One region of the Niveispirillum sp. FG156 genome, then DNA from elsewhere that is predicted to be linked to it. Evidence: predicted binding sites of a transcription regulator. Region 1 holds the regulator's gene; the other holds the start of a gene.
What was found. The regulator LexA, encoded in region 1, represses DNA repair genes until DNA is damaged. The targets are predictions, from matches to a motif close to ATGTTCTANTTTGGTTC.
Positions count from the first base shown of each region.

Region 2: recA (recombinase RecA) is a predicted target of LexA. The motif match lies at 2,361-2,377, and genes of this name have one in related genera.

Region 1 covers NZ_JBMDKE010000014.1:41,831-47,698, reverse strand. Annotated here, with positions in the region: gene ACODSP_RS10775 (molybdopterin molybdotransferase MoeA) at 220-1,419, shown strand; gene ACODSP_RS10770 (methyl-accepting chemotaxis protein) at 1,432-3,111, opposite strand; gene lexA (transcriptional repressor LexA) at 3,484-4,230, shown strand; gene ACODSP_RS10760 (hypothetical protein) at 4,334-4,558, shown strand; gene ACODSP_RS10755 (acylphosphatase) at 4,879-5,163, opposite strand; gene ACODSP_RS10750 (GNAT family N-acetyltransferase) at 5,381-5,868, shown strand, end outside.
Region 2 covers NZ_JBMDKE010000002.1:13,971-19,838, reverse strand. Annotated here, with positions in the region: gene alaS (alanine--tRNA ligase) at 1-831, opposite strand, end outside; gene recA (recombinase RecA) at 1,198-2,274, opposite strand; gene ACODSP_RS01345 (hypothetical protein) at 2,503-2,853, shown strand; gene ACODSP_RS01340 (tetratricopeptide repeat protein) at 2,847-4,184, shown strand; gene ACODSP_RS01335 (PAS domain S-box protein) at 4,245-5,868, shown strand, end outside.

The DNA of each region.
Region 1 (5,868 bases):
GGGCGTCGCTCCCTCACCCTCCCAAACGCTTACGCGTTCGGGCCCCTCCCTCTCCCACTTTCGTGGGCGAGGGTGAAAATATCGCCCCTCGCCCGCTTGGCGGGAGGGTGAGGGAACCACACCCATCTGCAAAATATCGCCCTTCCATCACCCTTGCCCCGTTGCAGGGCGTGATATATGCCCCAATATGTCGCGTCCATCGACAGACGGAGCATGTGATTGATCCCGCTATCCGAGGCCCGCGCCCGCATCCTGGCGGCGGCGAAGCTGCTGCCCGCTGAACAGGTGCCCATCACCCAGGGTCTGGGCCGTGTTCTGGCCGCCGATGTGGTGGCCCGCGTCACGCATCCGCCGACGGCGGTCAGTGCCATGGATGGATGGGCCGTGCGTACCGCCGATATAGGCAGCTTCCCCGTTACCCTGACCCGTATTGGTGAAGCCCCGGCGGGCCGGCCCTTCACGGGCATGGTGGGGCCGGGGCAGGCTGTGCGTATCTTCACGGGCGGGGCACTGCCCGATGGGGCCGATACGGTGGTGGTGCAGGAAGATGCCGATGATCATGGCGCTACCGTCACCTTGCGGGATGGCGGTGGCCCTGGCCGTTGGGTGCGTCCGGCGGGTCAGGATTTCAGCGTCGGTGATGTCGGCGTTCCGGTCGGACGCCGCCTGACGGTACGCGATCTGGCGCTCACCGCCTCCATGAATGTCCCCTGGCTGCGCGTGCGGCGGCGTCCGCGCGTGTCGATCCTTGCCACCGGCGATGAGGTGGTGATGCCGGGCGACACGCTGGCCGCCGGGCAGATTGTCAGCTCCAATTCGCTGGCGCTCTGTGCCCTGGTGCGGCAACTGGGCGGAGAGCCGGTGGATCTGGGCATTGCCGGCGACAGTGCCGACAGCCTGTCCACCCTGGTGGCCGCCGCATCGGGGACCGACCTGCTGGTCACCATCGGCGGGGCGTCGGTGGGGGAGCATGATCTGGTCCGCTCCGTCCTGGGCGCCGCCGGGTTGGAGCTGGATTTCTGGAAAATCGCCATGCGGCCGGGCAAGCCGCTGATGTTCGGGCAGATGCATGGCGTGCCCATGATCGGCCTGCCGGGCAATCCCGTCTCGGCCCTGGTCTGCGCCTGGCTGTTTTTGCGCCCGCTGCTGCTTTCCATGCAGGGGTTGCCGTCGGATGACGATCTGCGCGAGGCCGTGCTGGCCCGTGATATGGGCGCCAATGACAGCCGCGCCGATTTTATCCGCGCCAAGCTATCGAGCGATGGGGAGGGGCGGCTGGTCGCCGAACCGTTCCCCAAACAGGATAGCGGTATGTTGAGCCGTCTGGCCTGGGCCGATTGCCTGATCCTGCGCGCCCCCCATGCCCCGCCGGTCAAGGCCGGGGACCGGGTGCAGGTGATGCCGCTGGACGCGCTGTGACCGGGTGACGGATCACGCCCCGATCCGCGCCGCCTCCTGTGCGGCGCGGTTCATGTTGGCCGACATTTCGCCGGCAACCGCACTCTGCTGTTCCACGGCGACGGCGATGGAGCCGACATAGTCATTCACCTGACCGATGGCACCCTGGATGCTGCCCAGGGTAGTGACGACCTCAGCGGCGGTATCGCGCAGGCCGGCAATATCATCGGCGATGCGATCGGCGGCGGCGCGGGCCTGGGTGGCCAGGCTTTTCACTTCCTGCGCCACTACAGCGAAGCCCTTGCCGGCATCCCCGGCGCGCGCCGCCTCGATGGAGGCGTTGAGCGCCAGCAGGTTGATCTGCCCTGTGATGCCGGTGATCAGGTTCACGATATCGACCATGCTGTCCGACAGGTTGGTCAGGCGCGCGGTCACCGTGCCGGCGGCATCAACGCGCCGATTGGCGGCTTCCGCCTCGTCGCGCGACTTGCGCATGCTGTCGGCAATCTCGCGGATGGAGGCGTTCATCTCCTCCGCCCCGGCGGCCACGCTTTCCATCATGCCGCACACATATTCGCTGCGCTGGCGGGCCAGCACCTGCCGCGTCACATCGGTGGCATATTTCACGACCTTGTAGGGCTTGCCATCCAGCCCCAGGATCGGGTTGTAAGAGGCCTGAATCCAGACATCCCGGCCATCCCTGGCACGGCGCCGGAATTCGCCCGCCTGATACTCGCCCGTCGCCAGCTTCTGCCAGAAGGCACGGTAATCGGCGCTGTCTCGCTCCCCCTCCGGCATGAACAGGGAATGGTGGCGGCCCTCAATCTCCCCGGCACGGTAACCCAGCGCCGACAGGAAATTCTCATTGGCGCTGACGATGGTGCCGTCCAGCGTGAATTCGATCACCGCCTGGCTCTTGGCGATGGCCTCCAACTGGCTGGCCCGGTCGCTGTTCAGGCGCTTTTGTTCGGTGATATCGGTCGCGAACTTAACCACCTTGGCAACATTTCCGTCGGTATCCAGAATGGGGGTGTAGGTGGCCTGAATCCAGATGTCGCTGCCATTGCGCCGGACGCGGCGGAACTCCCCACCGAAGAACTCACCGGCGGCAAGCTTTTCCCAGAAATGGCGATAGTCCGGCGTCTCCCGTTCCTCCGCCGACATGAACTGCCGATGATGCTTGCCCTTGATCTCCGACAGGGAATAGCCCAGCGCATTCAGGAAATTCTCGTTCGCGGTCAGGACCTCACCCTGCGGCGTGAATTCGATCACGGCCTGGGTGCGGTTGATGGCGGCAATCTGGCCGGCCATGTCGGCGTTGCGGTGAACGGCGTCAGTGATGTCACTGGCCAGCTTCACCACCCGGATCACCCGTCCGGCGCGGTCCAGAACAGGGTTGTAGGTCGCACGTATCCAGATATCCCGGCCGTGCCGGTCAATCCGGCGGAACACGCCCGATTGAAATTCCCCGCGCGCCAAGTGATCCCAAAAATCCCTGTAGCTCTGCTGTTGGTGATCGCTAACTTTCAAGAACATGCGATGGTGTTTGTTAACGATATCGGCCAGAGAGTATCCAAGCGCATCGAGAAAGTTTTGGTTGGAATCCAATATCACGCCGGTCGGATCAAATTCGATAATGCATTGAGAAATATCGATTGCTTTATGTAAAGCAGAGAATTTTGCAGTCTCATTGCGTCCAAATGAAAAAGACATTCTGATTTTTCCCGCTTCTGAGAATTCGAATTGACGGCGATAGCTGAAATTTGGCCCGAAACCGGCAATCCCAACGAGATTTATCTATAAAGGGCCCGAAGGATTAGACCTTTTCAAGGTCTCGCTTTCATTGGAATGGTTATTATCCCGAACTATCTGCGGTGTCTATATAACATTCGGAATAGTGTGATTATTAGCAAAGGATAATTATCCCGACAGGTTGTAGTCGGGTTGGCCGATCCACATCCTGCAACGTGCAGCCGATGCGAACCAAAATAGAACATTGCCTGGCGTTCCGTTATTGTTCTATAGTGATGTCGGTCACAATGACGGTGCCGGATGGGCGGTCATCGTCGCGGGTGAGGGGATGTCATGCTGACGCGCAAGCAACAGGAACTGCTGTTCTTCATCAATGAACGCCTGAACGAGGGCGGGGTTTCCCCCTCTTTTGACGAGATGAAAGACGCGTTGGGTCTGAAATCCAAATCCGGCATCCACCGCCTGATCACAGGTCTGGAGGAACGCGGGTTCATCCGCCGTCTGCCCCACCGCGCCCGCGCGCTGGAGGTGCTGCGCCTGCCGGAAAAGCCGATGCCCAAGGCCAAGGCAGCGCCCGCCGCCCCGGTATCCGCACCGACACCCGCCACGGCGGACGTGTCGCCACGTTTTAAGCCCAACGTCATCAAGGGCGATTTTCGCAACAGCCTGCCCGGTCGCCAGGCCAGCAACGATGCCGAAGCGGTGGCCCTACCGCTTTATGGCCGCATTGCCGCCGGCCTGCCGATCGAGGCGATGCGCGACAATTCGGTGACCATCGATATCCCAGCCTCCATGCTGGCGGCGGGTGACCATTACGCACTGGAAGTGGCCGGCGACAGCATGATCGAGGCTGGCATCCTGGATGGTGATACGGTCATCATCCAGCGCTGCGAAACGGCGGAGAATGGCACCATCGTGGTGGCCCTGGTCGATCAACAGGAAGTGACCTTGAAGCGCCTGCGCCGCAAGGGAAATTCCATCGCCCTGGAACCGGCCAACCCAAGTTACGAAACCCGCGTTTTCGGTTCCGACCGCGTGAATGTGCAAGGCCGTCTGGTCGGCCTGATCCGTCAGTATTGAGCGGGCGTTACGCGCCTTAATCCTGTCATGGGCCGGCCCCGGTTTCGCCGGGTGCCGCGTCCAGATTGGGGATTGTTGTCCCTGTCTGGAATGGTGCTGCCCCATGCATGTCCTGGCCCTGTCCCCTTGGCGGCTGCTGCCGCTTGCACCTTTGCTCGTGCTGCTTTCGGCCTGCGCCAGCCCGTGTCAGCGCATTGATAATGAGCTGCGGCAGCTGAATGCCGATACGATCCGCGATCCCGCAATGGCATCCGATGGCCGCTATCTGTCCCGGTTCCAGGAGCTGGCCGCGCAATCGGTGGAAAAAGGCTGTCTGGGTGGGCGGTAGGTCAGGTTGGAGGGCTCTGCACTCCGAGTGACCGGGCCAACAGGGCTGTCAGGTACAGATTGAATCCCCACCCTTCGTCATCCCGGCGAAAGCCGGGGCCCAGCGTCAAGGCGCGGTTAGCGCCGATATGAGTCATGTCGCAGCTCTCGCTGCTCTCGCTGGGTCCCGGCTTTCGCCGGGATGACGAAGAAAGCGAACCAATTCGATACATCAAACCCATAACTTAGCGCCTATGAGCGCAAGCCGGGATGACGAAGGGTAGGGCGTTTCCAGTCCGCGTAAAACTGTTCTAGGCGCCGCCTGGTGGCGGCGCGTCCCCTTCATTCCGTGGGGCGCTGATCAAAACCGGTTAGGCCGGGATCGGCGCTTTCCGCAACCTTCACATTGATGACGATGGCGTTGGGCGGACCTTTCCAGCAGGCGTCCAGCATGGCATCGACATCGGTGCTGTGGCCCGCGAACAGGGCCTCCACGCTGCCATCGGTGCGGTTGCGGACCCAGCCATCCAGTTGCCGGGCGCGGGCCTGTTCCACGGTCCAGCCGCGGTACCAGACACCCTGGACGCGGCCCGTCACGATGACGCTGACGGCGCGCCTGTCTTCCATGGGATTTGTCATGAATGTCTCGCTCTCTTTGGACCTATCCAGCCCAAGCGGGCGGCACTTGTCAATCACCCTCGCCAAGTCCACGTTTCTGGGGCAGCATGGAACGGCCCGGTTTTCCAGTGACTGCACACGGCGGCGACGCCTTGGGGGATTGTAAGACCTGCTCTCAGCCGACAGTCTGTGCGGCAGAGAGCATGATGACCTATCCGGAGGGGGCATGACCGCCAGCCTGATCCGTCCCGCGACTATATCCGATGCCCCGGGCATCGCGCATGTGCATGTCGAGAGCTGGCGATCCACCTATCCCGGCATGTTGCCCGAGCGTTATCTGGTGGGCCTTTCCACGGCGACCCATGAAAAGCGCTGGCGTGGGCTGCTGACCGGTGCGCCGCCACGGGGGCGGAGCACCTTTGTCGCGTCCAGCGCGGGTCGTATCGTCGGCTTTTCCTCCTGCGGGCCACAGCGCACGGGCCTGCCGGGCTTTGGCGGGGAGTTCTACGCGCTCTACCTGATCGATCAGGCCCAGGGCATGGGCATGGGCCGCCGCCTGCTGGCCGCCATGGCCCAGCATTTCCTGGCCGCCGGCACCCAGGCGGCCATGGTCTGGGTGCTGCGTGAGAATCCGTCCCGATATTTCTATGAACGGCTGGGCGGGCAAATGCTGGCCGAACAGACGATCAGTTTCGCGGGCGCCCATCTGATGGA
Region 2 (5,868 bases), on a different contig from region 1:
GGTGGCCTGCGGCCCCTTCAACGACGCGCCCGTCGCCTCCGCCGAGGCCTCCAGCAGGCCCTGGAACAGGTCGATATCGTAATTGTCGTGAACGCCCTGCATGACGGCGGCCAGACGCTCCATGCCCATGCCGGTATCGATGGAGGGCTTGGGCAGGGGCACGCGCTCATACCCGCCATCCTTGGATGGCAGCTGCTCATACTGCATGAACACGAGATTCCAGATCTCGATGAAGCGGTCGCCATCCTGATCCGGGCTGCCCGGCGGGCCGCCGGCGATCTTGTCGCCATGATCGTAAAAGATTTCCGAGCAGGGGCCGCAGGGGCCGGTATCGCCCATCATCCAGAAATTGTCGGACGTCGGGATGCGGATGATGCGGTCATCCGGCAGGCCGGCGATCTTCTTCCACAGGTCAAACGCCTCGTCATCATTGTGGAAGACAGTGGTCGTCAGCTTATGCGGGGAGATACCAAATTCCTTGGTGATCAGGTTCCAGGCCATCTCGATCGCGTCGGCCTTGAAATAGTCACCGAAGGAGAAGTTCCCCAGCATTTCAAAGAAGGTGTGATGGCGCGCCGTGAAGCCGACATTGTCCAGGTCGTTATGCTTGCCACCCGCGCGCACGCATTTCTGCGAGGTCGTAGCGCGGTTATAGGGGCGCGGTTCCTGGCCCGTGAAGACGTTCTTGAACTGCACCATGCCGGCATTCGTGAACATCAGCGTCGGGTCATTGCGCGGGACCAGCGGCGAGCTGTCGACAATGGCGTGGCCGTTCTTCCCGAAATAATCAAGGAAGGTGGAACGGATTTCGTTGACGGTCTTCTTTGACATGGGAACGGCCTGACAGCGGTGTGGGTCGCGACAATATGGGGTGTGGGTTTTACCGTGGCCAGTGCCGCCCTGTCCATGCCCGCCTGCCCATGGGGGTCATGTTTGGGGGTATAAATCGTCCATGTGAAACATTGTGGAACGGAAAATAGGGGGGCGTTTCACGCAGCGCAGGTTCTAAAAGGGATTAGGGTGTGTCGAGATTCAGGGCGTGGTTTTCTTAACCCATTGTAATTCTTAGATTGCCCCCGGCGAAGGCCGGGGAGGCCGATTTTCTCAAGCCCCAGTGAATCTCAACAGCCCCGAAAAGCAAAAGGGAGGCGGTTTCCCGCCTCCCCTACTGAACGTGCATTGCCATGCGATGCAGGATCACTCCGGGGTGGCCGCGTCCCCGTCGGTTTCCGGGGTGCCCATCATGGCGCCCGCCACGATGCCGGCATTGGCGCGGATCTTCTGTTCGATGCTGTCGGCCACGGGCTGGTTGTTGCGCAGGAAGGTCTTGGCGTTTTCACGGCCCTGACCAATGCGCTGCCCGTCATAGGAGAACCAGGAACCCGACTTGTCCACCACGCCGGCCTGAATGCCCAGGTCGAGCAGTTCGCCGACCTTGGACACGCCCTCGCCATACATGATGTCGAATTCGACGACGCGGAAGGGCGGCGCCATCTTGTTCTTCACCACCTTCACGCGGGTCTGGTTGCCGGTCACCGTCTCCCGGTCCTTGATGGCGCCGATGCGGCGGATATCCAGACGGACGGAAGCGTAGAATTTCAGCGCGTTGCCGCCCGTCGTGGTTTCCGGGTTACCGAACATCACGCCGATCTTCAGACGAATCTGGTTGATGAAGATCACCAGACAGCGCGACTTGGAGATGGAGCTGGTCAGCTTGCGCAGCGCCTGGCTCATGAGGCGGGCGTGCAGGCCGACATGGCTGTCGCCCATTTCGCCTTCCAGTTCGGCGCGCGGCACCAAGGCTGCCACCGAGTCCACCACCAGCACGTCGATGGCGCCGGAGCGCACCAGCGTGTCGACGATTTCCAGCGCCTGTTCACCGGCGTCGGGCTGCGAGATCAGCAACTCATCCACATCCACGCCCAGCTTGCGGGCATAGGAGGGGTCGAGCGCGTGTTCGGCATCGACGAAGGCGCAGACACCGCCATTCTTCTGCGCCTGGGCGATGGCGTGCAGGGCGAGCGTCGTCTTGCCCGAGCTTTCCGGCCCGTAGATTTCGATGATACGGCCCCGGGGAAGGCCGCCGATGCCCAGCGCGATGTCGAGGCCGAGGGAGCCGGTGGAAACCACCTCCGTCTCCGTCAATGCCTCTTTGGCGCCGAGCTTCATGATGGAGCCCTTGCCGAACGCGCGTTCGATCTGGCCAAGAGCCGCATCCAGAGCTTTTTGTTTGTCCATGGGTGTTTCAACCAGACGGAGTGGAGCTGCCGACATTATTGTCCCCTTCCTTCTCGCACGGATGTGCATGCCCGTTCAACTGCACCTGTTGTACATTCTTTGTTCTCATTCGCCAAGCACGAATGTTCTCACTATGTTCGCTTTTTACCATCCCGTTTCCGGAGAGAGGACGGGGCAGTCGACAAATATGAACAAAGTTCAGATGCGAAACGGCAGGGAATCCCGTATGATGGTCTCCTTCATGGCCGTCCACCGGTGCGCATCATGATCATCAAGAACGGGAATCGCGGGCTATTCTGTCTGGTCCTGCTGGCACTGTTCTGCCCCCCGGCAGGGGCCCAGAATGCCAATCCGCCGGCGCAGGCCAAGAAACCCGACAGCCCGCCCCCTGGCAGCCCGCCGATGGAACAGGAAGTGATCGTCACGGGCCGGCGCAACGGGGAACCGGATTTTCAGGAACAGCAGGAATTCCATTATGAGGAATACCGCCGCCTGAAAGCCATCTATGATCCCGATCCCCTTCCCGTCATCCGCAGCGACCGTCTGGTCCGCATGCCGGAGGCGACCAGCAGCACGGTACAGGGCAAGCCGACCCTGACGGAGAAACAATGGTGAGCGTGACAGACCTGGTCCAGGCGGCGGAAAAGGCGGCGGACCGGGGAGACGGGGCGGCGGCCCTGACGCTGTGGCAACAGGTTCTGGATACCGATCCCGACCATGTGGTCGCCCTGCTGACCCTGGGGGATGCCGCGCGCCGCGCCGGGCGGGTGGAGCGGGCCGAGGCCCTGCTGCTGCGCGCGGTGGCGGTGGCGCCCCGGCTGGTGCCCGCGCGTTGCGCGCTGGCCAATCTGCTGCTGCATACGGGGCGGGAGGCCGATGCCGGAACGCATCTGGCCGTGGCGCAGGAACAGGGTGCCCATCACGCCTATGTCTGGCGCGATACCGGCCTGTGGCGGCGGGTGACGGGCGATGCGGCAGGCGCCCTGGCGGCGTTCGAGCGCTGCCTGTCGATCACACCGGACGACCCATCGGCGAAACTGGGCCGCGCCCTGGCCTTGCTGCGGCTGGGCCGCTGGGACGAGGGGTTCCGCGAATATCATCACCGCTGGTCCGTATCCGCCCGCCCACCCCGGCACCGGCAGATCGCGCCCTGGCAGGGTCAGGATATAAAGGGCCGGCGGCTGCTGGTCTGGGATGAACAGGGGGCCGGCGATACCATCATGTGCGCGCGGCTGGTGCGCCCGCTGATCGATGCCGGGGCGGAACTGGTGCTGGAGGTGCCGGCGGCGCTGACGCCCCTGTTCGCCGATGGGCGCCACGGCACTGTCGTGGCGCGCGGTCAGGACCTGCCGCCGGTCGACATGCAGGTGCCCTTGCTGGACCTGCCCGGCATCCTGGGCCTGACCCCGGCCACAATCCCCTGGGACGGACCCTATATCAGTGTCGATGCGGCCCTGTCGGCCCGCTGGGCGGACGCAATGCCCCGCCGGCAGGGCCGCATGCGCATCGGCTTCAGCTGGGCCGGCAATCCTGCCCATCCCGGTGATTTCTGGCGCTCGCCCGGCCTGTCCAACCTGCTACCGCTGCTGTCGCGCGCCAACGCCGATTGGCACGCGCTGCAGGTGGCCAGCGGGCGGGAGGAAATGGCGGACACCCCCCTGCCCGGCCACGTCACCGATCTGGGCGCGGGGATCACGGGCTGGGCCGACACGGCGGCGATCCTGCCGCATCTGGACCTGCTGATCACGCCCGACAGCGCCCTGGCCCATCTGGCCGGCGCCATGGGCCGGCCCACCTGGACCCTGATCGCCACCGATACGGACTGGCGCTGGCTGGACCAGGGGACGAAGACAGGATGGTACCCCTCCATGCGGCTGTTCCGGCAGCAGCGCTGCGGCGACTGGGCTGGATTGCTGTCGCGCATTGAGCTGGCGCTGCCGGCTTGATCCTGGCGGCATGGCGCGGCACCATCATGGGTATTGACGCCCCCGCCGCCGGAGACGCGCTTGGACCTGGACAGCCTGACCACCGCCTTCGACATGCTGACCGACGGCGTGGCCCTGTTCGATGCGCAGGAAAGGCTGGTGGTCGCCAATCCCGCCTTCAAGGCGCTGTTCCCCGTGACGGCGGCACGCATGGTGGCGGGAACAGCGTTCGAGGATCTGCTGCGCCATGGCATCGCGGCGGGCGACAATCTGCACGCCCAGGACCGCGACCTGGAAGAATATGTCGCCGAGCGCATGTGGGCTTTCCGCAATCCCGCCGGCCAGCCGGGTGAATTCCTGCTGTCGGACGGGCGTTGGATTCGGGTCCATGACCGGCGTCTGCCCCAGGGCGGCACCCTGTGCGTGCGCACCGACATCACGGAGTTAAAGCGCGGGGAGCAGCAGCTACGCGACAGCGAACAGCGCTATCGCCAGTTGGTGGATCTGTCGCCCGACGGGATCGCGGTGCATGACGCGGCGGGGCGCGGGCGCTTCATCAACCGCGCGGGCCGCCTGATTCTGGGTATCGGGGCCGACGCGGATGCCGCCGGTTTTCACATATTGGATGTCGTAACGGAGGAGACGCGGCCACTGGCCGAAATGCTGCTGCGCCGGGTGGTGGGGGGTGAGCCGCTGCACCAGATGCGCATGGACCTGCGCTGCATCGACGGGCGGGACATCACCGCCGAACTGTCGGCGGTGCCGTTCCAGGGCGGGGGCGAACGGCTGGTCATGTGCCTGTTCCGTGATGTCACGCATGAGGCCGCGTCCAGCCTGCGCCTGCGGGAAAGCGAGGCGCGGGCCCGGTCGATCCTGGATACGGCCCTGGATTGCATCGTCTCCATTGACGAGGACGGCCATATCCTGGAATTCAACCCCGCCGCCGAGCGTACCTTCGGCTGGCAGCGGGCCGAGGCATTGGGCCGGCGGATGAGCGAGATGATCGTGCCGCCCATCCATCGCGAGGGGCATGATCATGGCCTGACGCGGCTGAAAACCGGCGGCGGCGGCACCATGCTGGGCCGGCGTGTGGAGACCGAGGCCCTGCGCCGGGACGGCACCATCATCCCCATCGAACTGGCCATTACAGCGGTGCCTTTGGGGCCGGGCAAGCGCTACACCGCCTATCTGCGCGACATTACCGACCGGCGGCAGGCCGAGCGCGAGATTTGGGAGAAGACGCGCATCCTGGACAGCATGATGGACAATGTCGGGATCGGCATCGAGGTCTATGACGCTGACGGCCATCTGCTGGTGGCCAACCGCATGGTGTCGGAGCTGCTGGACATTCCGCCCGGCTTCATGGCGCCCGGGCTGAAGGACCGCGATCTTGTCCTGCTGCTGGCCCAGCAAGGGGAATATCCGGGCGAGACGGTGGAGGAAAGCCTTGCCGATTATGACCGTATCCGCCGCGACGGCATCCATTTCGGTGAACGCCAGCGGCCCAACGGCACCTGGCTGCAGGTACGCCACTTCCCCATGCCGGGCGGCGGCTTTGTCGTTCTGTTCGCCGATGTGACGGAGCAGAAGAAGCTGGAAAGCCAGCTTCTCCAGGCCCAGAAGATGGAGGCGCTGGGGCAGCTGGCGGGCGGTATCGCGCATGATTTCAACAATATCCTGTCGGTCATCGGCGGCTATGCCAGCA